Panacibacter ginsenosidivorans: one gene and its partner. The protein of the gene in region 1 interacts with the protein of each later gene in a pairwise test. Links are inferred from orthologs where the notes say so. Each region holds a gene or a part of one and is shown on either strand. Other genes may lie near its edges. The genes, in order: topA and FRZ67_RS09435.

Evidence for each region.
Region 2: the proteins of topA (region 1) and FRZ67_RS09435 interact in binary tests that used the Escherichia coli proteins (3 or more experiments, as listed by UniProt). The link is inferred for Panacibacter ginsenosidivorans from one-to-one orthologs.

What each region holds. Positions count from the first base shown.
Region 1 is NZ_CP042435.1:892,108-908,127, reverse strand. The notes cover bases 6,232-9,358. They hold topA (type I DNA topoisomerase), read left to right. Parts: upstream 6,232-6,557; coding sequence 6,558-9,158; downstream 9,159-9,358. Also shown: ade (adenine deaminase), read left to right, coding at 1-417; FRZ67_RS03780 (DUF2851 family protein), read right to left, coding at 482-1,756; FRZ67_RS03775 (Maf family protein), read right to left, coding at 1,811-2,386; FRZ67_RS03770 (geranylgeranylglycerol-phosphate geranylgeranyltransferase), read right to left, coding at 2,555-3,487; FRZ67_RS03765 (KdsC family phosphatase), read right to left, coding at 3,541-4,062; FRZ67_RS03760 (Rossmann-like and DUF2520 domain-containing protein), read right to left, coding at 4,412-5,176; FRZ67_RS03755 (alpha/beta hydrolase), read left to right, coding at 5,286-6,146; FRZ67_RS03745 (WD40/YVTN/BNR-like repeat-containing protein), read right to left, coding at 9,373-10,377; FRZ67_RS03740 (SET domain-containing protein), read right to left, coding at 10,393-10,791; FRZ67_RS03735 (long-chain fatty acid--CoA ligase), read left to right, coding at 11,016-12,662; FRZ67_RS03730 (DUF6526 family protein), read left to right, coding at 13,253-13,687; FRZ67_RS03725 (multidrug effflux MFS transporter), read right to left, coding at 13,766-15,007; FRZ67_RS03720 (hypothetical protein), read right to left, coding at 15,139-15,465; FRZ67_RS03715 (NADH-quinone oxidoreductase subunit N), read right to left, coding at 15,524-16,020. UniProt on the Escherichia coli protein: Releases the supercoiling and torsional tension of DNA, which is introduced during the DNA replication and transcription, by transiently cleaving and rejoining one strand of the DNA duplex.
Region 2 is NZ_CP042435.1:2,243,957-2,259,830, forward strand. Bases 7,279-10,259 are described here. They hold FRZ67_RS09435 (IMPACT family protein), read left to right. Parts: upstream 7,279-8,455; coding sequence 8,456-9,064; downstream 9,065-10,259. Other genes in these bases: ribD (bifunctional diaminohydroxyphosphoribosylaminopyrimidine deaminase/5-amino-6-(5-phosphoribosylamino)uracil reductase RibD), read left to right, coding at 7,347-8,456; FRZ67_RS09440 (1-deoxy-D-xylulose-5-phosphate reductoisomerase), read left to right, coding at 9,204-10,259. Also shown: FRZ67_RS09390 (ClpP family protease), read right to left, coding at 1-428; FRZ67_RS23490 (hypothetical protein), read right to left, coding at 587-760; tig (trigger factor), read left to right, coding at 1,150-2,511; pepT (peptidase T), read left to right, coding at 2,703-3,947; FRZ67_RS09410 (SPFH domain-containing protein), read left to right, coding at 4,000-4,929; FRZ67_RS09415 (MotA/TolQ/ExbB proton channel family protein), read left to right, coding at 5,187-5,867; FRZ67_RS09420 (ExbD/TolR family protein), read left to right, coding at 5,971-6,366; prmC (peptide chain release factor N(5)-glutamine methyltransferase), read right to left, coding at 6,359-7,219; more of FRZ67_RS09440, read left to right, coding at 10,260-10,364; RIP metalloprotease RseP, read left to right, coding at 10,609-11,973; FRZ67_RS09450 (MutS-related protein), read right to left, coding at 12,028-13,836; FRZ67_RS09460 (RNA polymerase sigma factor), read left to right, coding at 14,751-15,329; FRZ67_RS09465 (outer membrane beta-barrel protein), read left to right, coding at 15,382-15,874.

The DNA of each region.
Region 1 (16,020 bases):
GTTAATCGTTATTCCAAAGCACCTGTCGCAAAAGCATTTATCAGAAATTTTCAATTTAAAAAAGGCGCAATAGCATCGAGTGTTGCGCACGATAGTCACAACATCATCGCAGTAGGAGTTGATGATGCAAGTATTACAAGGGCAATTAATCTTGTTATTGCAGAAGAAGGTGGCGTAAGCTGTGTCAGCAATACCACTGAAATGGTAATAGGGTTACCTGTTGCCGGTTTGATGAGTAACAAAAATGGGTATGAAGTTGCAGAAGCATACACAGCTATTGATAAAATGGCGAAAGAGTTGGGCTCAACATTCTCCGCGCCATTCATGACGCTAAGCTTTATGGCATTGCTTGTTATACCTCATTTAAAATTGAGTGATAAAGGTTTGTTTGATGGTGACAGTTTTAGTTTTGTATAGTTTTTTGAACCGGGCGTTTGAATAGCTATTTAGCTTTACTTGCGTCGCACTCTTGTACTATTTTTTATGCGTCAGCTTTCAATAACTTGTTTCCTATTGCACAATTCAGGCAAAGTTTTTCATTGCAATAATTATTCTTTAGTTCGATCAATGCCTGTGAATCCAGCGCAGTTTTATTGATGACTTTTTTTGACTTCCACTCTTTGGTAATATTATTCGTCTCTGCAGAAAGATTCGATAAATAATAAACAGCTTTATCTTTTGCCTGTTGATTTTTGTGGTATATGCCATACGCAAAAAGAACCGGCACAATAGTGTTGATAATAATATTATCTGTCATTGTTTTACCGAGATTCTTTGGTTTATATTCTGTTGGTTCATCAAAAAGATAATGATAATGCCAGTAATCATTTGCAGTTACATTTAATAGTTCATATAGCTGTTCAATCGTTTCTATTTCAAGAATGCATGAAAAAAGGTGAGTTGATTTAAACACTAATGCGGCAAGTTGCACTAGACGAACTGTTGGAAAATTTGCCGGGCGCATACGTAGAAAATCCGGTTCTTTATTAATTGACTTTAATTGATATTTGGCTGATAAAAATTTATATTCTCTCTGCAACATTTTGGGATAATCTTCTTTAAAATCTCCATTCAATAATAACGACTGACCAAGAAATAATGCTTCTAATTGGTTTAACTGGTACTTATGCTTAGCCAATACATTTATTGGAATGCTTTTCGCCATTTGTTCAAATGCAGTAGCATTTACTTTCATGCCAAAGTTCTTTGCCAGCATCCACCAGAAAACTTTTTCCCAGTGATTATTGGCTTGCTGTAAAAATTTAAGTACGGTTCCAGTCTTTCTTTGCAAACGTTCAGCAACAAGCCTCTCCTTCCATGCAAGCCAGCCCATTTCTGAAAGTAACGGTAAATGATTTTCGCAAGGCACAAAACCTTTTGACTGCATTAACTGATCATAATGTTGCAGCATTATTTTCGAAACCAAAGGTCGCAATTCGAGTGTTGGAACAGGCTCACCATTTTTATCGGTAAGCTGCAAATCATTAATCCAAACTACATGCAGAATAATATTGGAATAGTTGGCATCGGCATTATGATTATGCATGTTCCAATCAGAAGACCTTACATGGATTTCAATATTTCCTGCCCATATTGTATTGCCAATTTTGATCTTTGCTTCAGAAAAATCAGGGCCCTGGTTGCTGTTTAATTTTCCCTGGTAAATGATAGTTAAAGGAGTTCCGTCAACAACAGTGAGTTGCGTTTTATTATAATATTGAAATTGCCATATAAATTGCAGCAGCCGTTCGTTCATAAAGGGTGAGTTGGATTTTTGTTTAAGATAATGAACAAAAACTTAGAATGCAAATTAGCTATTAAATTTATTCAGCTCCTGTACAACCCTGCTTACCGGTAAACCCATTACATTATAAAAATCACCCTCTACTTTTTTTATACCTACCACACCGATCCATTCCTGTATAGCATAAGCGCCGGCTTTATCATAAGGTTTGTATTTATCAACATAGAATTCTATCTGGGTTGGCGTTAGTGTATGAAAAAGCACAGTAGTAGTATCAGCAAAAGAAATAATACTATCACCTTGTACAATTACAACGCCTGTTATTACTTTATGCTCATGGCCCGAAAGAGCAGTAAGAATATTAATGGCATCTTCTTTGTCTTTCGGTTTGCCAATCACACTATTATCCAATACAACAATGGTATCTGCTGCAAGTATGGTCATTTGTTTTTGTTCGTCATTTAATATTTCCTGCACTGCTTTAGCTTTATGCAAAGCAATATGAACAGGTACGTCATCAACGGGCATGGTTGCAGGAAAGCTTTCATCAGTTGGTTGTATGATAATATCAAAAGGGATTTCTGCCCATTCAAGTAATTGTTTTCTGCGTGGTGATTGTGATGCAAGGATGATCCTGTTCATGCAAAAAAATGTTTATTAGTTTGTGAGCACAAGTTTACGGTTTTAAACTTTGTTGTTAATTATACATTATAGTTGTGTTGAAAAGTTTATAAAAGTTCAGAATGCTGAAGAGTGCGACGCAAGCGGTGACGCCATGAAAATAAAAAGCCGGACTCATAAAAATCACGATCAATAAATCTTAAAGAAGATCATAGAAAGTATACCGGTAAACATCACGAGTTTTATTAAGGTACTAAGTTTATGATAATCTGCAGAAGTTTTTGCAGCAAAGAGTTTCCTGAAAATGTATATAAGTGGTATAACTATAGCAAGCATACAATACACAACGCTCCAGTACCATTCAAGTCGCAACGCATATACTTGTACAATTATTAGTACAGCTATAAGTACAACCAGCCAAACTGCTACAAAAACTTTGGTTGCATTAATGCCCCAAACGATTGGCATTGTTTTGCAACCGTACCGCCTGTCACCTTCTACATCTTCCATATCTTTTACGGCTTCTCTTATCAGCGATATAATGAATGCAAAACCTGCATACAAAAAAGTTTCTCTTAATATTTTGTCTGCACGCAGGCCATTGTTCAAATGAATAAGGTGATTGTACTCACACCATGCCACTACCAATATTACCCATGCTGTAAGCAAAGAGATAAGAATATTGCCAATTAGCAACCTGCGTTTTAAAGAGGTGGAGTATATAAAAAGTAACGTAACGCATATAGCATTTGAAAAACCAAGCAACCATATGCGACTGGTAAAATCTACATAAAAGCCGATTGCAACACCTGCTGTGCTTAAGACTATATGCCATACAATCGTCCAGCGCCTTTTAATTATTTTTTCTACAACCAGTTTATCGGGCTTGTTTACCTGGTCTATATTGAGATCAAAATAATCGTTGATTATATAACCAGCAGCAGCAATGAGAATAGAAGAAAGAGAGATAAGTACAAAATCTAAACCATGCACATTTGGTTGTAAAGGACTGTTGCTAAAAACCGGTTTTACAATACAGTAAACAAAAAGCAATTGCGTTAACGCAATAAAAACAAGATTGGGCCAGCGAACAAGTCTGAAAAATGCAGCTATCAGTTTCAATCAGCAAAAATTATGTGCAAAATAACTGCGAAAGATTTATAAAGAATAATAAATTATTGCGCTCTTATATGTGTATCTGTACTCCAGTCGCCGCGGAGCTTAAGTACTTTTTCAATCACATCTCTTACACAACCTTCTCCTCCTTTAAAAGGTGAGATGTATTTCGAGATGCCTTTTATTTCAATAACTGCATCATTAGGGCAGCATGGTAAGCCAACACCGCTCATTACATCGAGGTCAGGAATGTCATCACCCATAAATAATACCTGGTTTACAGTTACATTATGCAACTGCATATAATTTTGCAGCAGGCTTAATTTATCTTCTACACGCATATAAACTTCCTTTACACCAAGTTTATCCAGCCTTTCTTCCACTTCGGGCGAATTGGCGCCCGAAATAATTACAACCTGGTATCCTTTTTTTATAGCAAGCTGCAATGCATATCCATCCTTGATATTCATTCGGCGAACCATAGTACCACCTGGCATTACAAGTAAAGTTCCATCTGTTAATACTCCATCCACATCAAAAACAAAAGTGGTAATGGAGTGAAATAGTTCGAGTGAATTCATAATGTGGAAATGGGTAAATGATAAATTTTTATTTTATGGACCGGGCTTTTGCCTTCATTGCATCACCGCTTGCGTCGCACTCTTGTACAATTAGTTGTTTATTGAACAAGGCGCCACGTTTAAGAGGTAACACCGACCTGAGACAAAACTACAGGAATAGAAGGTTTTCCAATAAAGTGATGCTACTGAAGGAAAAAGAAAAATATTTAACAGGAAATAATAACTAACACTTGTTTGTTCAAAAAAATATCCCTTATTTTGTCTCCTCATTTGCGATCGGTTGCTTGCTCATAACAATTCCCTGCCAGGTTTTCCGGTGGGGATTTTTTTTTGTTCAAACAGCCCGTTGCTATTTACCATAAAAATCTGTAATGCTTTTGCTGATACTTTCATATAAACTTTTCAATTGCGGGTAATCTGCCAGCAATTCCAAATGCTTTTGAATAGTTGTATAATCCCCCCTTATAGCAGGACCGGTTTGTGTATCTTTTGGTGCAAATTCATTTAAGCGGATGGCCGTTTCCTGGATCAGGGGGATAAGCATATAAAAAGGAATATTCTCTCTGCTGCAATAATCTACGGTCAATGTATAAAGATGATTGGAAAAATTTGCAGCCATAACAGCAGCCACATGTAGTTTCAATCTTTGTTCATCATTAGCAACTGCTACTTTGGAAGAGATTGATTCGGCCAGTAAACGAATTGCATTTAATGTTTCAGGGTTGTTACTATCAATCAACAAAGGAATTACAGGTTTATAATTTATTTCTTTTCTCAGGCTTTGTAAAGGATATAGTACTCCATAATTTTTTGTAACATTTCGCAGTATATCTTTTGAAACAGCACCGGAAGTATGAACTACTATTTTTCCTTGTATGTGTAAAGATTCAGCTACTTCTTTTACAGCATTATCTGCTACTGCAATTATGTATAAATCAGCATCGGTGTAAATATGTTTTATGTCTGTAGTTGAGTCAGCTTGTAAAATACGTGCCAGTTCCATTGCATGCTCTTTGTTTCTGCTTACTATTGCCGCAATATTATGCCCCGCTTCTTTTAATGATTTCCCAAGAACGGTAGCCACATTGCCCGAGCCTATCAAAACAATATTCATGTATGCTGTTTATTGCAAAGCTATGTGCTAAATATATTTTGCGAACTACTTTCAATAAAGGAATTAATCAATAATATACCGATACTATCTTTGAGGTCAATATAGTAATATGGATCTAACCTTAACACAAAGTATCATTCTCAGGTTTTATAAAACAAAATTTAAAGTCCTTGAAAAGCTATCTCCGCAAAAAGCGGCAGCATCCGTACTGCAATTATTTTTTACGCCATACATTACATATCGGAAAGCGGAAAGGCCTGCTATTTTCCACAAAGCAGAAAAGCTATTTTTTACATTTAATGGCAATATGGTTCGTGGTTCAAAATGGACTTGCAATAAAGAAAGTGCAAAAACAATTCTTATTTGCCATGGCATGAACAGTTGCAGTTACCGCTTTGAGAAATATGTGCAACTACTTTTAAACAATCATTTCAATGTATTGGCTTTTGATGCTTTGGGGCATGGACAAAGCGCCGGAAAATATTTGAATGCAGTTGTGTACAGTGAAATGATCGTTCAGATTGAAAATAAATATGGCCCTGTTGATGGCATCATTGCACATTCCATTGCAGGTATGGCCACCACATTTGCAATGGAAAGAATAAAAGATGAAAAGAAAAAAATTGTTTTGATAGCCCCGGCAACGGAAACTGCGTCTCAGGTAGATCTTTTTTTTAAGATGCTGCATTTGTCAGATTCATTCAGGATTTTTTTTAATGAAGAGATATTGCGCACAAGAGGGTTACCTGTATCCTGGTATTCTTCTATAAGAGCAGTGAAAAATTTTAACGCAGCTGTTTTATGGATACATGATACCGATGACAACATTTGCCCTTACAAAGACACGCTTGATCTGCAGGAAGAAAATCTACCTTATATAAAATTTATTACTACAAGCGGTTTAGGTCATAATAAAATTCACAGAGATGCAAAAGTGCAGAAAATGGTGATGGATTTTTTGCTGCAATAATGTGTGACAATATTTGGTTCTTGGCCTTTGTATATTATAGCATCACCTGTTGTGTCACTCACTTGTACTTCCAGTTTTTCTGGCAACAATAAATTACCATCACAGTAATTTTTGTTTTCATTTCTGAAAAGAACTGCTGCAATAAACTTATTGTTCTTACTTACAAATGACCATTCGTATTTGCAGGTTTTTTTTGCATTTTAAATGATTGAACTAATATTGCATTGCACGAAGAGGCTTTTATGACAATGCTTTTTATATCTGAAACAAACTTATTAGGATATGAAATTGTTTAAAGAAATAACTAAAACCGCTCAATCGTTGCATATTGTTCCGGACGCTGAAGAGTGCGACGCAACAGGCGTTGAAGCGTATTACTGCAGCCCGGCTCATAAAAAATAAAAGCGAAGCATGGCAAAAAACTTATTGATTGTTGAGTCTCCCGCAAAAGCAAAAACCATTGAAAAAATACTCGGTAGCGACTTCACCGTAAAAAGCAGTTACGGTCACATTCGCGACCTTGAAAAGGATGAAATGGGTATTGATGTAAATAATAATTACCAGCCGCGTTATAAAGTTCCTGATGATAAATTAAAAGTAGTCAGCGAATTAAAACAACTCTCCAAAAAATATGACGAGGTTTGGCTGGCAACGGATGAGGACCGTGAAGGCGAAGCCATCAGCTGGCATTTATGTGAAGTGTTGGGTCTGGATCCATCTTCAACAAAACGTATTGTGTTTCATGAGATCACCAAACCTGCTATTAAAGCTGCTGTAGGTAATCCACGCACTGTTGATATGAATCTTGTAAATGCACAGCAGGCAAGACGTGTTGTAGACAGGATCGTTGGTTTTGAATTAAGTCCTGTGCTATGGCGTAAGATGAGTATGGGCACATCATTAAGTGCGGGACGTGTACAGAGTGTTGCAGTAAGACTAATTGCTGAAAGAGAAAGAGAGATCAACGCATTTACTGCCACAAGCAGTTTTAAAATTGAAGCATCTTTTGCAGCTAATGATATTGCAGGACGAAATGTAACATTCAAAGCAGAAGCTGCAAGACAACCAAATGCAGAAAATGCTGAAGCATTTTTGAAGAGTTGTATTGGTGCAAAATATACGGTGAAAGATATACAGGTAAAGCCTGCGAAAAAATCTCCTGCTGCGCCGTTTACTACATCTACTTTACAACAGGAAGCAAGCCGCAAACTTGGTTATGGTGTAAGCAGAACAATGTTGCTTGCGCAAAAATTATATGAAAGCGGTCACATTACTTATATGCGTACAGACAGTGTTAGTTTGAGTACCACTGCTATGGAGGCTGCGAAAGCACAGGTAACTAATATGTACGGTGAGCGATATGCACAAACACGTAAGTATAAAAATAAAAATGAAAGTGCACAGGAAGCGCATGAGGCTATTCGTCCAACTTATATGGAAAACACAAGCGTTCCTGATGAGGAATTGAGACGTTTGTATGAACTGATCTGGAAGAGAACAATGGCATCGCAGATGGCTGATGCAGAGTTGGAAAAAACAATTGCGAAGATTGACGTATCTACTAATAAGGCTGAATTAACAGCACAGGGTGAAGTATTAAAGTTTGATGGTTTTCTTAAAGTATATATGGAAGACCGCGATGATGATGATGTTACAGAAGAAGAAGGTGGGGAAGGTGTGTTACCGCCATTGCGTGTTGGACAACAACTGGATTTCAGAGAAATGAAAGCTATTGAACGCTTTACAAGACCTGCACCAAGATATACAGAGGCTTCTCTTGTTAAGAAGCTGGAAGAGTTAGGTATCGGTCGCCCTTCTACTTATGCGCCAACAATCTCTACTATTCTTAAACGAGGCTATGTAGAAAAAAGAGATAAGGAAGGCGTCAAAAGAAATTTCCAGGTGCTGGTGCTGGCAAGTGATCATATTTCAAAAGAGATACAACAGGAAACAACAGGTGCAGAAAAATCAAAATTATTTCCAACAGATCTTGGGCTGGTTGTTACAGATTTTCTTAACCAGTATTTCAATGATGTAATGGATTATGGTTTTACTGCCAAGATCGAAGAAGAGTTTGATGAGATTGCCGATGGCAAAAAACTGTGGACAAAAATGGTGGATGGTTTTTATAAACCATTTAAAAAAGATATAGAGAATACTTTAGAAAATGCAGAACGTATAAAAGGTGAAAGAGAATTAGGCACAGATGCTGAAAGCGGTAAAAAAGTTGTGGCAAGAATGGGGCGCTTTGGTCCAATGGTGCAAATAGGCGATGCGGGTGATGAAGAGAAGCCTCGTTTTGCAAAACTGAAACCAACTCAAAGTATTGAGACCATTACTTATGATGAAGCAATGGAACTCTTTAAACTGCCGCTTACGCTTGGTGAGCATGAAGGCAAAGAAGTTTCTGTAAATGCCGGTCGTTATGGCCCTTATGTAAAATGGGGCGAAGATTTTATTTCGTTGCCAAGAACCGAAGACCCTGCAACGGTTGATCTTAACAGGGCCATAGAACTCATTACAGATAAGCAAACAGCCGATGCGCCTATTGCTATGTATGAAGATAAACCTGTAACAAAAGGCAAAGGAAGATTCGGACCATTTATAAAATGGAACGATCTTTTTATTAATATTCCAAGGGCTTATAATTTTGACAGGCTTACACAAAAAGATTGTGAAGAGCTCATCGAAAAGAAACTCGAAAAAGAAAGTAACCGCTATATACAGCAGTGGCCTGCAGAAAAGATCTCGATTGAGAATGGCCGCTGGGGCCCATTCATACGTTTTGGAAAAAAGATGTTGAAGATCACCCGTAAAGATGATAATGAAAAATATTCAACAGAAGAACTTGCAGCAATTCCGATAGATAATGTAAAGAAGATGATTGAGACACAGGTGCCTGATGCATTTGTAAAAAAGGCCGCAAAGAAAACTGCAGCGCCAAAGAAAGCAGCTACTAAAAAATCAGCTCCAAAAAAATCAGCTCCAAAAAAGTCCGCGAAGAAAAAGTAAACATCGTTTTCAAATCATAAATGCCTGCTTTTTAGCGGGCATTTTTTTGGGAGGTCAGCTTTTATATTTACAAATCTTCCTGTTATTTTATTTTAGTATTTGTGAATATTGCAATATTTATTTTGTTAGTCAGCTGCAATGTTTCATGGTAACGCCTGTTGCGTCGCACACTTCAGCGTTTATAACTTTATTCGGCAATAAAAATTTATACTGTTTATTTCGTTACGAGCATTGCAATTTTGCCATTGCTGCCTGCAAGAAAAACTTTATTTCCTTTCTTAGCTTTTTGGCATACATGAAAACTTTGTGTTGAGATCAGTTGCCAGTTCATACCGCCATCGTTTGAAATATCAACACCGCTTGTACCGCATGTAATGAGTTTGTCTTTGGTAATATATTCAACGCAACTACGATAACCGTGGGGTGGGGTAGTGGGCGCCTTCCATGTTATGCCTGCGTCAAAGGATAGAACGCAATTTTCCGTAGAATCTTTGTCATTAGTAAAATCTCCTCCTACTATTACAAAATTTTTTTCTTTCCACATAGCTACAGAGTTAGCACCTGTGGTTTCTTTACCTTTCTTTAAAGGAAGTATTTCGCCATCCAGGCCATTCATAAATTCTGAAACATAGCCACCGCTGGCAATTCTGTAATCACCGTCTTTTAATAAAATTATATTTGTGCCACTTGAAGCAAAACATCCTTGGTTATTATATGATACCGGCATGGCATAATATCTATCCCATGAATCACCTCCATTATTTGTTCCTGTTACAAAAAGTCTTCCGTTAACAGGGTCGCCTACAACAATCCCATTTTTTGTGCCATCAAAGTCCATCGCATCTAAAAACATTCCTTTGGTACTGTCTTCAAAAACTTTGTACCAGCTTTTTCCACCATCTTTTGTTTTTAAAATAATGGCCGGCTCTGCAATACCCATAATCAAAGCAGTGTTTTTATCAAATGCTTCAATATCGCGAAAATCTCTTTTTTCATAACCAGAAACAGTAAGCCATTCAAATGTTTTGCCACCATCAACAGATCTTGCCACAGTGCCATTGCTGCCACTTGCCCAAACAATGTTGTCATCTACAACACTTAATCCCCGGATAGAAGTTTTTCTGCCGGAGTCGAGGATAGTGATCATAGTATTTTGTGCATGCGTTATACAAGCAATAAATGCAAGGCTTATGAGGAATAGAAATTTTTTAAAAGTCATAAATTGATTTTTATTTTATAAATAACCTTTACAGTTCGGGCTTCCGCAACTGCATTTTAATTTCCCATCGTGATGTGTTGGGCCGTAATTGCAGGTAAGTTCTTCTCCTTTTTTTATTATGCGTAAAGCGTAAAATTCTACACGACTATAGCATACACGCATATAAGTATTTGGTGAACAGGAATGATTGATATAGCGAAGTTCATTGGGATTAATGCTTGCATCCAATGCACGTCCATCACCAAATTCTACCATTGCTACGCGTTTGGTTTGACTGGCTCTTTTTCTTGCTTCTTTTAAGCTGATAATTTCTCCACCAAGATTACCGATCTTTTTTCCTGAGGGAATCCTTTCTAATGCAAAGCTGCCTTTACCATCTATTGCACTTTTCTTGTTTTCTATTTTATAATTCAAGGTTGTTTAGAATTTTTGGAAAGATAAAATTATGATGGAGTATTTAATTAGAAAATCAAAAGAAAATAATAGTAAATATATTGATGCATACAGATAAATGGTACAAGGGTGCGACGCAAGGAACGATGACCAGTGATATTAAAGCCAGGCTCATACAGGCGATTCAAACTATAGTTGCATGATTGCTTAATATTTACAAACTTTAAAGAACAAAATCTAACGATATGCTTGCCGGACAAATGATGCAGTACCCGCTTACCACCAATGCCATTATTGATTATAGTAACCGTGTATTTGGACATAAGGAAATAGTTTCAAAGTTGCCTGATGGTTCATGGCACAGGTATACTTATGCTGACATGTACAAACGTACAAAGCAACTGGCTGCAGCATTGATAAATCAGTTAAATGTGCAACCGGGTGAAAGGGTTGCAACATTCGCATGGAACCATTACCAGCATTTGGAATTATACTATGGCATTCCTGGTGCAGGAGCAGTTTGTCATCCGGTTAACCTGCGTTTATCTGCTGAGCAGATTGCATACATTATAAACCATGCAGAAGATAAAGTATTGTTTATTGATGCATCGGTAGTACTCATTTTTGAAAAGATAGCTGCGTATACTCCTAATGTAAAAAAATATATTTTATTAAATGCTCCCAAAGATTTTAAAACATCATTGGCCGGTGCAATACATTATGAGGAATTGATCGCTAAAGAATCTATGGATTTTGAATGGATGCCAGTCGAAGAAAACGACGCTTGTGCTATGTGTTATACAAGTGGCACTACAGGAGAGCCGAAAGGTGCATTGTATTCGCACAGGTCAACTTTCTTGCATGCTTTGAGTGCTATGACGCCAAATGCTGCAAACATTTCTGCTATGGACCGTGTGATGGCTGTATCTCCGCAATTTCATGTAATGGGTTGGGGCTTCCCTTTTATTTGTATGATGGCAGGAGCAGATATGATAATGCCTTCAATGCATTTGCAGCCTGCTGCATTAATTAACATCATGCAAAAGGAGAAAGTCACAATTGCCAATGGTGTGCCTACCATTTGGCTGGGTATTTATGAAGAGATGAAAAAAAATCCGCCAAAAGAAAAATTAGCATTGAAAGAATATATTGTTGGTGGCTCTGCATTACCTGCAGGATTAATTGAAAATTTTGAAAGAGATTTTGGATTGCATGGAGTGCATGCCTGGGGCATGACGGAGACTTCCCCGGTTGTAACAGTATCGCGTTTGCAAAATGAGCATGCATCTCTGAATTATGAACAGCAAATAAAAATAAGAGCAAAGCAGGGCATTTTGCTGCCTGGTGTTGAGATGAGGGTTATGATGGAAGATGGCGCTATTGCTCCGAGAGATGGAAAAACAGCAGGAGAGTTTGAAGTAAAAGGCGCATGGATCATTTCTGGATATTATAATATGAATGATCAGGAACATTTTACGGGAGATGGATGGTTTAAAACAGGTGATGTAGGCACTATTGATGAATACGGCTACATGCAAATTACAGACAGAACAAAAGATTTGATAAAGAGTGGGGGAGAATGGATATCAAGCGTGGCTTTGGAAACAACACTAATGAATCATCCAAAAATAAAAGAAGCTGCAGTAATAGCAGTCCCAGATGATAAATGGCTTGAGCGACCCTTAGCTTGTATTGTTTGTAAAGAACAGGAAACATTTTCTGTAATTGAATTGCAGGAGTTTTTATGCAAACATTTTTCGAGGTATCAAATACCTGAAAATTATTTGCAATTAAATGAGATTCCTAAAACCAGTGTTGGTAAGTTTGATAAAAAACTTATGCGCAAGATGTTCGCTGAAGGCAAACTGAAGTCTATAGCAGATATTAGATAAATTGACTTAGGTGTAAGTCGATTCAGCGCCTTTAGTACTTGCTTTTTCATGTAATGTTGTAATTTATCATCTGTAAAAAGCTCTAAGGCATGCAGCAAATGGAAATCATAAAACTTTTTTAATTATGCTTAAGCGAAATTTTATAATGTTGATTATCAATGTATATATTATTATTTTATGTCTGCTTAAGATATTTTGTGTCTTATTTGGATATTCAAATGTTCAATTGATTTGGACCGAATGTTAAAGCATGCATAAATTAGCAGTATAAATATCCAATATCCTCATCGTCCAAAAGTTAATGTACTAAAAACGGGCTCCCGAAAATTTTCGGGAGCCTCTGTTTTATAGCTTATCCATCATATCATCTTCTGCTTTGAAATAATACCTATAAACTGTAAAAAGCTTTGTTGAAGATGTATTAGAGACGATATTTACTTTGCATGATTACTACTATAAAGCTTTTGTTGTGTCACTCACTTGTACTTATTTTCCTCTATTCAGCATTTGAAAAGACGTCGTCATACACCAAATAAGAAATAAAAGCACTTTGATTTTTTTATTGATATTTTTATTGCAAATAATTTTACATGAAAGAGCAGAACCATAAAAATCATGCACAATATGTTCCAGGCTTCCATTTTATTACTGCAGCAGCTATCATAGCTTTATTAATAGGCTCAATTGTAAATCTGTATAACTCTCTATATGATCATGCTAATTTGTATTCTGCATCGCTTATATGTTTGGCAGCAATTATTTTGTGTCTTTTATTCTGGTATATAAGAAGTTTTCCTTTAAGGGCGCAGGACAGAGCCATAAGAGCAGAAGAGAATTTCAGACATTTTGTATTGACGGGGAGAAGGCTTGACAATCGTTTAACTTTGTCTCAGATCATAGCTTTACGTTTTGCTCCTGATGAAGAAATGCCAATGCTGGCGCAGCGTGCTGCAGAAGAAAATTTAAGCAGTAAGGATATAAAAAACTCAATTACAAACTGGAAGCCCGATCATCACCGCGTATAAAGCTCCTTTATTTCAGGCTGTACAAGAGTGCGACGCAACAAAAGCATCATGCTTAGTCCAAAGAGAGGCTAAAAAAACTCATAAATTACTTATCATTTCTGCAGTCTCTTCATTTACATCTTCCTGTTTTGCCTTATAGCGTATGATGGTATGACCAATCAATAAAATGGAGAATGCCCCGGTAGCACAAATTGCCATAACGCCGGTCATAGGCAGTGCAGTATTATTACTAAGGAAGCTTACCATTGCAGAACTTAAAGCGCCAATACTCATCTGAATAGTACCAAGCATGGCAGATGCACTGCCCGCATTCTTTGTAAAAGGTGCCAGTGACAATGCAGATGAATTGGGAAAAATAAAACCCTGGCAACAAAGAAAAACAAAGATGAAGGCAACTGTTCCAAAAAGATTGAGTAAACCAAATGAAGTGCAAACGAATAAAAGTATTGCTGTTATTGATTGAAAGAGCAGAGCTCTTTTTATGATTTGTTCACTTTTCTTCTCTTTAAGCAAGAAACTATTTACCTGGCTGCACGCAATCAAGCCGCTTGCGATGATAGCGAAGATCCATCCATATAATTTTTCAGACGCATGAAACAATTGCATGCACACAAATGGTGAACCAGAAATATATGCATATAATCCCGCAGATGCCAATGCCCCTGTAAAAGCATACGTGATGAATTGTGGCTCCTTTAAAACATTTACATAATTTTTAAAAATGAGTGTTGGTTTCAGCGAAACATTTTTATCTGCCTTTCTGCTTTCGGGTAAATAAAAATGTACGCCAACAAGAATCAATGCAACCATTATAGTTAACACAATGAATATACTGTGCCATCCAAATGCAGCAGTTAAATAACCGCCTGCAGTTGGTGCAATGATCGGTGATACACCAATTACCAGCATTAATTGCGAAAATACTTTTGCAGTCTTATTTACTGGAAACAAGTCGCGAACCATTGCTCTCGAAGCTACCATACCTGCGCATGAACCCAGCGCTTGCAAGAATCGCAGTATGATTAATTGATGTGAAGATGCAGCCATAGCGCAGCCTGCAGAGGTTATAACATACGAGATCAATCCAACATACAAAGGCGTTTTGCGCCCAAATCTATCAAGCAATGGCCCATATATTAATTGCCCAACAGATATCCCAATAAAGAAACTTGATAAAGAAAGCGAGATCGTTGCAACAGTTGTATTCAGGTCTTTGGCTATATCAGGAAATCCCGGCAGGTACATGTCAATGGAAAATGGGCCTATTGCAGAAAGTAATCCCAGGATAAATACAAGCAAAAATCTGTTAGTTGGTTTCATGTTGGTCTTACAAATCTAATGCAGCGGGCTGATATTAACCAGAGAGAAGTTTTGGCTATCTGCTGTTGTACTTCGTGGCATCGTCTGTTGTGTCACTCACTTGTGCGTTCTGAATTATGGCAACTGACAATTTATTTCTTTTCAAAGTAAGGAACTTCATCATGTGAAACATTTTCTTTCTGTTGCCAGTAAGCAAGTGTAACAACATGTCCATCTTTTGTTTTTAATAATCTGCCAAATATTGCATTGGTGGGGTTAAACATTACATCTGTAACACCAACGGTGAAAGTTTCTGGAGAAGGTGGTGGAGGAATGTGCGTAGATTCTTCCCCTACCACAACAGGTTTTGCAGGTACAGCTTTAGGTGGCGGACTTGCAACCACTACAACTGTATAATGATTGTATTCTAAAAGTGATTTTAAAAATTCAACACGATCCACAGTTGCATTCTTCTCCACAATGGAGCATTTAACACCATCCAAATCCTCGAATTCGTGATTTTTATTAATTGCCATTTTAAAATCCAAAACTTAATGAATAAATATGATCGTATATCCAACTGATAAATCCAATCAGCAAAGTTCCTGAAACACAGATCAGCATTGCTGTTCGTGATATTGCAGGAATAGCTATTTTTTCAATGGGCTGATCATTTGCATCCATGAAAATTGCTTTCACCACTTTAAGATAATAATAAAATGAAATAACGATATTACCTGCTGCAATTCCAACCAAAACATAATTTCCTTTTCCGGCACCAGCCATTAGCAAAAAGAATTTTCCAAAGAAACCTGCAGTTGGTGGAATGCCGGCAAGAGAAAACAAAGAGATTGTTAATACCCAGGAAAGCAATTTATTATTACTGTAAAAAGCTTTATAGTCACTAATGTTTTCTTTTCCTGTTGCTGCACTTACTAATACTACCACTGCAAATGCCCCCAGGTTAGAAAAGATATAGATCAACATAAAGTAAATGACCGATGTTGTTGCAACCTGGCTCATACCGGAAATAC
Region 2 (15,874 bases), 1.4 Mb from region 1 along the record:
CTGCGTTTACCTGTTACACCGGCACACATTAAAATTGCGCCCATGCTTGCAGCCATGCCTGTGCAAATTGTAGATACATCAGGGCTTACAAATTGCATGGTATCGTAAATACCAAGACCTGCATAAACGCTGCCACCCGGGCTGTTGATGTACATCTGTATATCACGTGTGCGATCTGTACTATCTAAAAATAATAGCTGTGCGGTTACAATGTTTGCCACATAATCATTAATGCCTTCGCCGAGAAAGATAATGCGATCCATCATCAAACGGCTGAATACATCCATACTCGCTACATTCAATGGTCTTTCTTCTATAATGTATGGCGTAAGATTTGTTACATTGTGATTAAGATAGCTATGCAGCGTACTGCTGCTGATACCCTGATGCTTCACAGCATACTTTTCAAATTCCTTTCCAAAATTCATTTGTAATTATTTTCGATTGAAGATAAGTGTTTTGAACAATCAACGCCAAAAGATACCAAATACCATGCAAACGGCTTTTCACGTCAAAAGGGCAGAAAAGTCTATCATTTGCATTCCATTGTTTATCGTTATTACAATTCTTCCCTGAGAAAAATACATTATGGCATAAAGTCTTCTTCCTCTTTTGGGCCGTATTTATCAAAAAGTTTATTGATAGCCCCTGCGAATATGGGAAATTTCTCTTTGGCAAAGTCCTTAATTACTTCAATGGCTTTATAGGCTTGCTCTTCCGTTAACCCCTGCGCTTTCAATCGGTCAATAAGTTCCTGCATAATTACGAATTGTAATGTTATAAAAACTAAAGGTAATGCTGCCTGTTGAAAGCAAAAAAGTTAATAGATGAGCATAGCCGAATAGTGTGCGAAGTGTACAAGTGAGTGACACAACGAAGCTAAATAGCAGTATAAAAGCCGGCAATACAAAACTTTTGCAAACAAACAATTCAACTACACTTGCCCTTTTGTGTAAATTCCCTATTTTTGCGCCCCCGATTTGAATTTGTTACCGGGATTCCTGCGGATGTGGCGAAACTGGCAGACGCACTAGACTTAGGATCTAGCGCCGCAAGGCATGTAGGTTCGATTCCTATCATCCGCACCAAATGGCTGATAAGTTGTATGAACGACTTATCAGCCAAAACTTAAAATTCTCAATTTATTTTATGGCAACTGTTACGAGGGAAAATATCGGTAAGCTTACAGATAAGCTTATTGTAAAAGTGGCGAAGGAAGATTACCTGCAATCGTTTGAAAGCAGCCTGAAGAAATATGCTAAAACAGCTAATATATCTGGCTTTCGTAAAGGAATGGTACCCGCCAGCCTCGTGAAAAAAATGTATGGCCAGGGTGTATTTTCTGATGAAGTTTTACGCCTTGTGGAAAAGCAATTGCAGGATTATATGGTGCAGGAGCAACTTGATATTTTTGCCCAGCCTTTACCCCTGGAAAACGATGCACGTATGCTGGATATGAATAATCCTGCTGATTATGCATTTGCTTTTGAAATAGGATTAAAGCCTGCTTTCGATCTACATATTTCAGATATAAAAGTTACCCGGTATGTAATACAGGTTACAGAGCAAATGATAAATGAAGAAGTAGAACGTTTAACAACCCGTCACGGTAAAATGACAGAGCCTGAAGCTGTAAGCGGCGATAATAATGTGCTGAATGTAGAATTTACAGAGGTTGATAAAGACGGTAATGCTATTGAAGGGGGATTAATAAAATCTAACTCTTTACTGGTAAAATATTTTGCCGAATCAGTTCGCCCTGAATTAATCGGTAAAAAGAAAGATGACACCATCACAATTCAGCTGAGCACTGCATTTGACGAAAAAGAAAGAGAATGGGTAATCGGCGATCTTGGCCTTAATAAAGACAGCAAAGAAGATGCAGATAAATTGTTTAAACTACTTATCACAAAAGTAGGCCTGGTTGAAAAAGCTGAAATGACTGAATCATTCTTTGAAACAGTTTATCCCGGCCGCAGCATAAAAACTGAAGAAGAGTTTCGCAATGCAGTGAAAGTAGAGATCGAAAATTATTATGCCGCGCAAAGCAGTAACCAGGTACACGATCAGATCTATCACCATCTTACAGATCACACCACTATGGACTTTCCGGAAAGCTTCCTGAAAAGATGGTTGAAAGATGGCAGTGAAAAACAGAAAACTGACGATGAGACAGAAAAAGAATATCCTTCTTTTGTAAACCAGTTGAAATGGTCATTAATCAGCAGCAAGCTAATTAATGAAAATAAGATCACTGTTGACCCGGCCGAGATCAGGCAGTTTGCACTTAACCAAATAGCAGGTTATATGGGCATGCAGAATCTTGACGAAGCACCATGGCTTGATGAATATGCCAACCGCATGATGAAAGATCAAAAGTTCGTGGAAGAAACATATATGAAACTGCAGACTGAAAAATTATTCAGGTTAGTAGAGCAGCAGGTTCAGGCAACAGAAGAGAGCATCAGTGCAGAAGATTTTGCAAAGAAGTTGCATCACCATCATCATTAATAAATTTTCACTCTGACTATAGTTATCCGGGGCTTTTATAAGTTCCGGGTTTTTTATTTTACAAGCTTGGGTTTTCATGGCGTCGCCTCTTGTGTCACTCACTTCATCGTTCTTCTTTCAATTGAAAATTAGATTTCATTTGCGTCCATTAATGTAAATCGTGAAATTCGTGTTCAAAAAATTCGTGTTTAATGAAAGATTACCTATTCACGGTTGCAGAAAGATTCATGCGTTATGTACAGGTAGATACACAAAGTGACCCCACAAGCCATAAACATCCTACCACAGAAAAGCAGAAAGATCTAAGTAAGGTATTAACATCAGAACTATTAAGTCTTGGCTTGGCAGATGCGCATACAGATGAATATGGTTATGTGTATGCAACCATTCTTTCCAATACAGATAAAAAAGTTCCTGCAATTTGTTTTTGCAGTCATGTAGATACAGCACCTGATTGCAGTGGCACCAACGTAAAACCTATACTACATAAACATTATAGCGGAGAAGACATTATACTGCCAGATGATACAACACAGGTGATCAGTAAAAAAGATTATCCTTATTTAGAAAAACATATTGGTAATGACATTATCACTGCAAGTGGATTAACACTATTGGGCGCTGATGATAAAGCCGGTGTAGCTGTTATTATGGATATGGCAAACTATCTTGTATCGCATCCTGAAATAAGACATGGAGATATTAAAATTCTTTTTACGCCTGATGAAGAAGTAGGACAAGGCACCGCAAAACTCGATCTCAAAAAGTTAGGTGCAGATTATGCCTACACATTAGATGGCGGCGAAGCCGGCACTTTTGAAGATGAAACATTTAGTGCAGATGGCGCAAGGATTATTATAAACGGGGTTATCTCTCACCCAGGTTATGCAAAAGACAAAATGGTAAATGCTTTAAAGATTGCCGGAGAAATTTTAGCCGCATTACCAAAAAATGAATTCAGTCCTGAAACAACCAAAGGAAGACAAGGTTTTGTGCATCCTGTTTCAGTAAATGGAATTGCAGAAAAAGCAACCATAGAATTTATTATCCGCGATTTTATTACAACCAATCTTGAAAAGCATGAGAAAAGACTGGAAGCCATTGCTGAAGAAGTAATGAGCAAACATACCAAAGCAGGTATGCAATTTGAAGTATGGGAACAGTATCGCAACATGAAAGAAATACTGGATCAGCATACACAGGTTTCTGCATTTGCAGCAGAAGCATACAAACGTGCAGGTTTAAATGTAGTGAATGAACCAATTCGTGGCGGAACAGATGGTAGCCGCTTAAGTTTTATGGGATTACCTTGCCCGAATATTTTTACCGGCATGCAGGCTATACACAGCAAGCATGAATGGATTGCTGTTAAGGATATGGAGAAAGCAGTAGAAGTTTTGGTAAACCTTGTACAGGTATGGGAGGAGAACAGTTAATTTTTAAACTTGATGTTCCAATGCTTATCTTTCCTTTTTAAAATCTAACAATATGGAATTTATTTCTTACTGGTGGGTGCTCGTCATAATCTTTATATTTTTTAGCGGGTTCGTATCTATAAACCAGGGTACCATTGGTGTAATAACAATGTTTGGCAAATATCAGCGTGTTTTAAAGCCGGGATTGAATTTCAAGATCCCGGTAATAGAACAGATATATAAACGTATCAGTATACAGAACCGTTCTGTGGAACTCGAATTCCAGGCGGTTACTGCAGACCAGGCCAATGTATATTTCAAAAGCATGCTGCTTTATGCAGTAATGGGTGCAGAGGAAGAAACGATCAAAAAAGTAGCTTTCAAATTCTTTAGTGATAAGGATTTGATGCAGGCATTGGTAAGAACAATTGAAGGTAATATCCGTTCATTTGTAGCTACGAAACGCCAGGCAGAAATTCTTGGTTTGAGAAAAGAAATTATTGATGCTGTAAAATTTGAAGTAGATCATGTGCTGGAAGAATGGGGTTACCATCTGCTTGATTTGCAGATCAATGATATAACATTCGATCAGGCAATTATTGACAGCATGAGCAAAGTTGTTGCCAGTAATAATTTAAAAGCTGCTGCAGAAAATGAAGGCCAGGCATTATTGATCACAAAAACAAAAGCGGCGGAAGCAGAAGGTAACGCTATAAAAATAGCTGCAGAAGCAGAAAGAGAAGCTGCAAGATTGCGCGGACAAGGCGTTGCATTGTTCAGAGAAGAAGTGGCCAAAGGTATGAGTCAGGCTGCAGAACAAATGAAACAAGCCAACCTTGACACAAACGTTATTCTCTTTAGCATGTGGACAGAAGCAATCAAAAATTTTGCTGAAGTTGGTAAAGGCAATATTATGTTTCTTGATGGAAGTACAGATGGCATGCAAAAAACAATGAACCAGATAATGGCCATGTTGAAGATGAATACCGATAAACAGAAATAATAACTAATTAGTAAACAGTAGAAATATCGGCCGGAAATTTCCGGCCGATATTTTTTTGTTGTTTGTTTTATTGCTGCGTAAGGATAAAAAGTACAAGTGTGCGACGCAACAGGCGACGCCACAACTGCTTTAGCCGGGTTCATAATTTTCCCCTTTGTGCAAAATCTTTCTTAAATCATACACAGGTTGATAATTTATACACACATTGTCCGTTGTTTTGAGTTAACACATACTTTAGCAAAAACCTAATTTATATCATGGTTGTATTATTACAGGTTCAGGACAGCGTTACAACAGCCATAAATGCAGTAGCGCCGCAAACAGAAAGTGCATGGAGCATATTACAGAAAGGCGGTTTTTTGATGTATCCTTTATACGCATTATTTGTGGCCACCATTTTTGTTTTTTTTGAACGCTTTTTTGCTATTAATAAAGCTTCAAAGATCGATGCAAATTTTATGAGCATCATCCGCGATAATATTATGACAGGCAACCTGAGCGCTGCAAGAAATCTTGCAAAAAATACTGACAATGCTGTTGCACGCATTATAGACAAAGGCATTCAGCGCATTGGTAAACCAATTGATGCCATTGAAAAAAGCATGGAGAATGTAGGCAATCTTGAAGTGTATAAAATGGAACGCAATATTTCTATTTTATCGCTGGTGTATGGCATTGCGCCTATGATCGGTTTTCTTGGAACCATCTTTGGTATGTTGCAATTGTTCTCGGCCATCAGTACAACAGGAGATTTTACACCTGCTTCCATTGCGGGTGGTATTTATACAAAAATGGTAACGTCTGCAAGTGGTCTGATCATTGGTTTGCTTGCTTACCTGGCTTATAATTTTTTGAATGCACAGATCGGTAAAACGGTAAATAAAATGGAAGCAGCAAGCGCAGATTTTGTAGATATGTTGCAGGAGCCAACACGCTAATTTTTTATGAGCTAAGCTTTTGAATAAGCATTAAGCTTTCGTTGCGTCGCACACTTGTACGTTCAGATTTTTTCTCAAACGGAAACAACAGTAATAAAGACAAATGAAACTGAAAAGAAGCAAATCACATGGAGAACTTCACGCTAATGCGCTGAACGATATCCTGTTCATACTGTTGTTCTTTTTTCTTATTGTATCTACACTTGCCAATCCAAATATTGTAAAAGTGAATAACCCTGCGGGCAAAAAAGATACAAAAGCAAAACAGAATATTGTAATCTCTATTGATAAGGCACAGAAATTATATCTTGGTCAAAAGCTTATTGATATAAACATGATCGATACTATTCTCAAAGCAGAAGTAATGAAGCAAAGAGCCTTTGTAGATACACCTTCTGTAGTTGTTAATGCAGATACTTCTGCATATTATGGAGAAGTATTCAAAGTTATGCAAAGCGCTAAACGTGCCGGGGCAAAGGTTGTAGCTATTGTTAAGTAAAGCTTGCTTTTACCATTCTGTCTTTTCCCTGCATGTCTTTTTTTATTTCAATATTTGAATAGCCTTTCTGCTTAAGTAAATCCTTTACTTCATTTCCCAGCATCTCATTGATCTCAAAAAAAAGTTGACCATCTTTGTTTAAATGCTGCAAGCCAAGTTCAGTAATAGTTTTATAAAATAATAAAGCGTCTTCATCGGGAACAAATAATGCAAGGTGTGGTTCATGCAATAATACATTATCACGCATTTCTTTTTCTTCTGATTGCTTTATATATGGTGGATTACTTACAATGATATCAAAAAGTGGAAGTGAGTTCCATTTATCCCTGTCGAGGATATTTGTTTTATAAAAAGTTATATCTACGTTTTGTGTTACAGCATTTTTCTTTGCAACATTTAATGCGTCTTCAGAAACATCTAATGCATGCACATCAAGTTCCGGGAGTTTCTTTTTCAAAGCAATAGGAATACAACCGCTACCAGTTCCAATATCTAAAACTTTTTGATTTTTTACTTTTGACTTTTTAGTCTCTTCAACAATCCACATTACCAGTTCTTCCGTTTCAGGTCTTGGTATCAATACATTTTCATCAACATAAAATTTTATTCCTGCAAACCAAGCTTCGTGCAAAATATATTGTACAGGCTTGTGTTGTAGTAATTGTTCTGTATAAGTTTTTAGCGATTCCTCTTGCAAAATATTTAAAGGAAACTGCTTATTGGTTATTCTGTCAATTCTTTTGAAGCCAGTAATATGTTCGATTGTCCAGTCTGCAATATTGGCTGATTCCCTGTCATCATACAGTTCAAACAATTGATACATGAGTTGAGTATAAGCTTCCTGGATGCCCATACTGCAATGTTAAGATGATTTCGGTTAGTTTTGCGGCTTGCAAATATGTTGCGTAAAGATCAGAACGTACAAGTGTGCGACGCAACAACATTTAATAGTAGCAATACAGCTGGGCCAATAAAAATAAATGACAGCAGACGAACAATACATGCACCGTTGTTTACAGCTTGCAGAAATGGGAGCAGGTTTTGTTGCCCCCAATCCTATGGTGGGTGCGGTGTTGGTATATAAAGGCAGGATAATTGGCGAAGGCTATCACATGCAATATGGCAAGGCACATGCGGAAGTAAATTGTATTAACAGTGTTGCAGAAAAGGATCATGATTTGATTGCTTCATCCACTATCTATGTTTCACTTGAACCTTGTGCACATTTTGGCAAAACACCACCCTGCGCCGATCTTATCATAGCAAAGAAAATTCCAAATGTTGTTGTTGGTTGCAGAGATCCTTTTAAAGAAGTTGATGGCAAAGGAATTGAAAAACTTTTAGCCGCAGGTATTGATGTAAAAGTTGGTGTACTTGAATCAGCTTGCAAAGAATTGAATAAACGATTCTTTACATTTCATTCAGAACACAGACCATATATTATTTTGAAATGGGCGCAAACAGCGAATAAAAAAATTGCAACCTCACCCAAACCCTCTCCAAAGGAGAGGGCTTTAAAACAAACAGATAAAAGATTACTTATTACAAATGCATTGACCAATAAACTCGTACATAAATGGCGTAGTGAAGAAGCCGCGATATTGGTTGGTACCAACACTGCTTTATTGGATGATCCTGAATTATCAAACCGGTTATGGAGTGGTAAAAGCCCAACAAGGTTGGTTGTGGATATGCATTTGCGTTTGCCACGCAACTTGAAAATCTTTGATGGAAAACAACCGACAATTATTTTTAACACATTGCAACATTCAGAAGATGTTTTCAAAATTCTCCCCCCACCGGGGGGAGTTAGAGGGGGGCTTTACCAGGTTACAGATGATGTAAGTATTGTTCATCAAATACTCAATGCCTGTTACCAAAATAATATTCAAAGTATACTGGTAGAAGGTGGCGCAAAACTGCTGCAAACTTTTATTGATGAAGGCTTGTGGGATGAAGCAAGAATTATAACAAACGAGTTATTGATTGTTGAGGAAGGCTTAGCAGCACCGGAGTTAAGCAATCATCAATTTACAGGTTCAACAAAAATTTTGGATGACAGGATAGCTCACTACAAGAAAACTAATTAATGCAACAAAAGGAGTTTTACAATACAGTAGGTCAGCAATCCGTAGCCGAATTTAAAGATAGAGGCAGTCGCTTTCTGGCGTATGCTTTCCCTATAAAAGATGTTGAGGAATTTAAAAATCATTTGCAGCAATTAAAGAAAGAACATCCAAAAGCAGTGCACCATTGCTTTGCTTACCGCATTGGTTTAGATGGCAATAATTTTCGTGTAAGCGATGATGGCGAACCTTCCGGCACAGCAGGCAAACCAATACTTGGGCAAATAGACAGTAAAGAGCTTACCAATACGCTGGTTGTTGTAGTTCGCTATTTTGGCGGCACCTTATTAGGGGTGCCTGGTCTTATTAATGCTTATAAAAACGCCACATCTATGGCGTTGCAGTTAACTACGATAATTGCAAAAGCGGTAGAAGTTAATTATATGTTGCAGTACGATTACACGCAGATGAATGACGTGATGATCCTTGTAAAAAAATACAATTGCAGCATATTGGCACAGGAAACACAGTTATTCTGCATTTTAAAAGTTGGTGTGCCTTTGAGCAGGCTTGAAGAATTTTTGTACAAGATCCGTGATCTTCGAAACATAGAAGTTCAAAAGATTAAATAATAGGGAACGGTTTTTGTTTATAGCGTTCAATTGGAAAAGATTAAGGCTGTTTTATTTAAGCTCATTTTCTATTCTTTCTTCGTTCCTCTTTACATTATCTTTACCATCTTTGCTGACTTTATAATGACAAAGTGAAATAATGACTGCTCAAAAACGCATCGCAATATTTGGTTCTACAGGTTCAATCGGTACACAGGCTTTGGAAGTAATTGCTGCCAATCCTGATAAATTCTCCGTTGAGATACTTACTGCGCATACCAATGATGAATTACTTATTCAGCAGGCATTAAAGTTTGAGCCCAATATGGTGGTAATAGTGGATGAGAAAAAATACCAGCGGGTAAAAGATGCACTTTCCAAAACCCATGTAAAAGTATTTACAGGCGAAGATGCATTGGATGAGGTTGCCGCAATGGATTGCTATGATATAATGCTGGCTGCTATCGTAGGTTTTGCAGGATTGAAACCCACCTTGAAAGCTATTGAAAATGGTAAGACAATTGGTTTGGCTAATAAAGAAACACTGGTAGTTGCCGGTGATATTGTAATGCGCAAAGCCTCAGAAAACAAGGCTCCGGTAATACCCGTGGATAGCGAGCACTCCGCTATTTTTCAATGTCTTGTTGGCGAGAGCAGGAACCCCATTGAAAAAGTAATTCTTACGGCGAGCGGCGGCCCGTTTCTTGGCAAGAAACCCAACTTTTTGGTCAATGTAAAACGAGACCATGCATTGCAGCATCCCAACTGGAGCATGGGTGCAAAAATCACTATAGATTCTGCAACACTTATGAACAAAGGGCTTGAAATGGTAGAAGCAAAGTGGCTCTTTAACTTAAAGCCCGAACAGGTACAGGTAGTCATTCACCCGCAAAGCATTATTCATAGTATGGTGCAGTTTGAAGACGGCAGCGTAAAAGCACAAATGGGTTTGCCAGATATGAAACTGCCCATTCAATATGCTTTGGGTTTCCCGGAAAGATTACCTAACCAGTTTCCACGCTATGATTTTAAAAAGCCTAATACACTAACGTTTGAAGAGCCTGATACACGCACGTTCCGCAATCTTGTACTTGCCACAGAGGCATTGTATAAGGGTGGTAATATGCCCTGCATTCTTAATGCTGCCAATGAAATTGCCGTGTTTGCCTTCCTGCGCAACCGCATTGGTTTTCTGGACATCACAGAAATGGTGGAACGTACCATGAACAAAATCACGTTCATAGAAAATCCCACTTTAGATGAATATTTTGACAGCGACGGCGAGGCCCGCAATTTTGCCGCTTCTCTTATACAGATGTAGCTAAACATAATATCTGTTTTCGTTAACGATGAATGTGCTATTATTGCACCTGCTTTTTCAGGGCTATTTAGCTTTTGTTGTGTCACTCACTTGTACGTCTTGTTCTTTATTCAGCAAAGTGTAATCATGTTCAGCAGATAACAGAACGTTGAAGAGTGCGACGCAACGGAAGCTTTATTAAAAAACAAAAGCTGGGTTCATAAATTTAAAAACAAAAAAAGTCCCTGTAGGGATTTAAGGAAGTATGACTTTATTAGCGATCAACTGGGGTAATACGGGAATGCAGGCTTTACAATTTATTCTATCTTTTTCAATACTTGTTACGCTGCACGAATTAGGACATTTTCTTACTGCACGCTGGTTCAAATGCCGCGTGGAAAAATTCTACCTGTTCTTTAATCCATGGTTTAGTTTGTGGAAGAAAAAAATTGGCGAGACTGAATACGGTTTTGGTTGGGTGCCGTTTGGTGGATATGTAAAAATATCCGGCATGATCGATGAGAGCATGGATAAGGAACAATTAAAACTGCCTCCTCAGCCTTATGAATTCAGGAGCAAACCAGCATGGCAGCGATTGATTATTATGCTGGCAGGTATTGTGGTTAATCTTATTCTTGGTTTTCTTATTTATGCAATGATGCTTTGGCATTGGGGTGAGGAATATATTCCTACCAATAAAATGACTTACGGCATTGCAACAGATTCTTTATCGCAGAGCATTGGTCTAAAAAGCGGCGATAAAATCCTAACTGCTGACGGGCAATATATAGATAAGTTTGATAAGATAAGAATGAGCGTGCTGCTAAACTCTACAAAGAATCTTACAGTTGACAGAAATGGAGAAAAAGTAAACATAGCAATTCCTGATGATTTCTCCAGTAACCTGATACATTTTAAAGATCTTGGTTATATTGGTTTGCGTGTGCCTTTCACATCAATAGATTCTTTACAATCTGATACATCTGCTGCAGCAAAAGCAGGCCTGAAAGAAAATGATAAAGTGCTTGCTGTGAATGGAAAGCCAATAATATTTTTTGATGAGTTTAGAGATGAGATTGTGAAAAACAAAAAGAAGACTGTTGATCTTACTATACTGCGTGGAGCAGATACACTTCCTGCTAAAGTGCTTGTGCCTGAAACAGGTATTATTGGTATAGCAAATAATATTGATGAGCATTTTCTTGATTCTGCTTTTGAAGTGAAAAAGATCGATTATACTTTTTTAACAGCTGTTCCTGCAGGCTTTAGAAAAAGTTATGAAACACTTGAATCCTACTGGCTACAATTGAAACTCATTTTTAGTGGTAAGGTAAATCCTAACGAATCTTTGGGTAGTGTTTTTAGCATTGGTAAAATGTTTGATCCAAAGTGGGACTGGCAGGGCTTTTGGGGCCTAACAGCTTTTTTCTCGCTGGTACTTGCATTAATGAACCTGCTACCGATTCCAGGTCTCGATGGAGGTCATGCTTTGTTTACATTGGTTGAAATGATCAGCGGCAGAAAACCGAGCGATAAATTTATGGAATATGCGCAAATGGTTGGGATGGTGCTCTTGCTTGGTTTAATGGCTTATGCGCTGGGACTGGATATTTTCAGGATGTTTAAGTAAAAAAAATATTTTATACTACTTTAATGCACCATCATGAAGAAGGTGCATTTTTATTTATGCTAATTCAATCCCTATTTTCCTCATAAGCAGTGATGCATTTAAACTTGTACAAATTCCCTCTTTTAATTTGTAATCGAAATACAATTCTTCACCGGAAACCTGAACATCAAAATGATAATTCGAAATGTTTGCAGGATTATCATTTTCAAGCCTAGCCAGTTCAACATCGTGTGTGGCTATTAAAGCCACTGCGTTCTTTTTGATAAGCTGCTTTATTAAAGCTGCAGAACCAGTGTGTCTGTCTAAAGAATTTGTGCCCCGCAAAATTTCATCCAACAGAATAAATAAGTTTTCTTGTTTGTTTACTTCATCAATAATTGATTTTAGCTTCTTTAATTCGGCATAAAATGTAGAAGTGTTTTCCGCAAGATTATCAGTAATACGCATACTGCTCATAAGTTTACTGATAGATACTGTAAAGCTTTCCGCACAAACAGGAGCACCGGCATAAGCAAGTATCATGTTTATGCCAAGGCTTCTCAGGAAAGTACTTTTGCCGGCCATATTTGAACCGGTGATTAAATCAACTTTTGCTGCTCCGGTGATGCTGAACGAATTGTTGACTCTTTGTTTTGCAGGAATTAATGGATGACCGATTTCTTTTCCTTCTAATATAAAATGTGTATCACTAATAATCGGATAACACCATTCAGCATGATTGAACGCAAGCGTAGCAGTTGTGTTTAATACTTCAATTTCTGCAATAATACTGAACCATTTAGGAACATGATTCTCGTTTTGTACTTTCCATTTTTTTAGTGCCATTATTTGATGAAGATCCCACAACAAAAAAGTATTAAGAATGATAAACGCAAATACATTTAACCTTACATCGAAACGATTGAGGATATTTTTTAAGTTCAATATTTCATTTGCTGCCTTTGTATCATTGTGTTTGATTTGATTTTGCATTACAATCAAAAGCTCACTTTGAAATGATTCCTTTTCAAACCAGTTCAACTCATTGTACAGCACATTGACTTCTGTAACGATTCCTGACAGAAGATTATAAGTAGGTGTAATTTTTTTACTTACCGATAAAGAGATTGAATAAAAAATTATAATACACAATGAAAAGATTGATGTACTTATAAAATCTGAAAGATATAAAATCAGAGTACTTATGGTTATTAATGGAAAAATATAAAGTGCTATTTTGAAAACAGGCATATCAAAATATTTTTCTTTTTCATCCTTCAGCCAGTTAAAGACTCGTCTTTCAGTATTAATTGATATTTTCTGTTTTATTCCAAATGCCTGCAATTGCTGACGCCATAGAGGTTTTGCAGATAATTCTTTTACGGCTTCCTGCTGTAATAAAATTTCTTTTTTGTTTAATGGTTGTAATAATCTTTTGGCCAGTAGCAGCTTCGCTTTTTCTGCATTGCACCTGTTGATGTATTGATATAATGAAGCTTTGCCAAACAGGTCAAGATCAGCCGCATATGGGTGATGTTCCGGTTCTAAATTTTTGCCATCATATTCATTGTAATAATCCCCATCTGAAAATGCCAATTCTTTTTTATTAATGGCTACCAATGTTTCATAGTTTTCTATAGCCTCTTTGTTGTTTACATCTTTTGAAACTACAAATAAAAATAGAGTTGCACCGCCCACTGCGAGAGTGATAATGTAAGCTGTATCAGCATCCCACGTTACATAAACCGCCAAAAAGGTTAACATCAATATTCCAAAGCGCAACCAGCCGAGCATTTTTCTTTTGCTATGTAGCCGCTCTAGTATTTGTTCAAGTTCTGCTATTCTTTTACTATAAAATATTGTTGAATTTTCAGCCTGGTTCATGCGGATGAAGCTACGGAAAAGAGTTTTATGAAATTAATAAGTAGTTGTTTTGTAAATTTGCTGTTCGTTTAATAGTTCTCTGAATACGATATTGTGAAAACATGGAACCGTTTCTCACTGCTGCATAAAGAACAAAGTGCATAAGAGTGCGACGCAACAACAGTTTAATAGCAGTAATGCAGATTGGCTTATAAATATTTTTACAGATCTAAAATCTACAATCATCAATTGTAAATTAAATGGGGCTGTATTGGTTTTGACAGCACAGGTTACGGTAGGTGTAAGCATGCAGTGCGTTGTATCATTAGCACTTTAATCTGAAGATTCAAACTTTAAATGGCAATACTCAGTATGCCATGGCTGCCTAATCAGTGATTAGTTAGTCATTAGGGCCGCTTGAGCAGGTTGTTCTGTTACCAAGCTCCGCCGCCGACTCAAAAACAAACACAGAATGCTGCAATGGAAGGCTGTGACCGTTGCTTAAGACTATACAGCTAAGCGCAGGATCGGTTGGTTCGTTTCCTGTTTTGCGCCGACAAATAATAATGAAATAAGCATGTAGAAAGCTTATGGTAATTGTGTTTGGACGCGGGTTCGAGTCCCGCCAGCTCCACATTTAAAGCCTGCAGTTTTGCAGGCTTTTTTTATTTATAATACCAGCAATATATTTTCATAGCGGCATCGTTGCGTCGCAAGCACTTTATCGTTCGGCTTAATAATTAGGCTTATCAAAATATGAGCCTGTTGTTTTGTTCTGAAAACGCATTATAAAGCTTGTACAATCTAGTCTTCAAAAGAGTAATACAAAAGCGGAAAAAGCCTGTTAAAAAATTCCAGGGGTTTTCCTAAGAAAACCGATGCAGCAATAAAATGAAAAAATTGTCTATATTTATAGGGTAATCCCATTTACCTGCATGACTGAACAAACTATTCTGGCGGGCTGCCTTCAAAATAATCCCGCGGCACAACGAGAACTGTATAACAGATACAGTCCTAGAATGCTGTCGGTGTGTTACAGGTTTGCGCAAAGCCGTGAAGACGCTGAAGATATGCTGCAGGAAGGATTCATAAAAATATTTACCCAGATACATACATTTCAAAATAAAGGTTCTTTTGAAGGCTGGATAAGGAGGATTATTGTACATACCTGCATCAATTTTTTGAAAAAGTACAAGAAATTTAGTGAGAATCTGGAATTAGGCTATGCAGGATATGTTGCGGTAAAGGAAGAAACAATACCTTCTATAATGCAGGCAAAACAGGTAATTGAGTGTATAAGGCTATTGCCGGTTGGTTATCGCACTGTTTTAAATCTTTATGCAATTGAAGGTTATAATCATAAAGAAATATCTGAGATGCTTGAAATTGAGGAGAGTACCAGCAGAAGCCAGTATACAAGAGCAAAGGCAATGCTGGAATCAATACTCGTAAAGAAAAAGATATTGGATAAACCAGAAGAAGATTTCAGGCTTGTTGCATTTTATAAGAAATGAAGAAAGTACAACTCATAATAAAACCAACTAACTGTTTTACAGAATTGATTCTATGGGGAATCGGTTATACGATAATGAATTTGAGGAATTCCTGAAAAACCAGGCTAACCAACATCGCATGTATCCATCCGACCAGGTATGGCGTAAGATACAAGGCGAAGTGCATGGATACAGGAAATGGCCTGCGTTAACTATAATAGCTGTATTTATTATTGCGGCTTTAGTAGTGGGTACAGTTGCGGTTAAACCTCATTCTGAATTTATTGTACAGCAAAAAACACAGTCGACTGGAAATGAACAATCAAAGGATCAGGCAACAGCTACTACAATAACTGAAAGTGAGAAAAGTTATGCTGATCATCTTACCGTTAATAATATTACCCGTCAAACTATTGCTAAAGTAACGGAGACTATCCAGGAAAAAGAGGCAGAAGAATTATTGATTGTTCCATCAACTGAATTCTCTGCAAACCATTTGGCTAATATAAATATTCCTGAGAAAACATCTGTTAATGCACCTGTACAAATACAGGATAATAAAGATG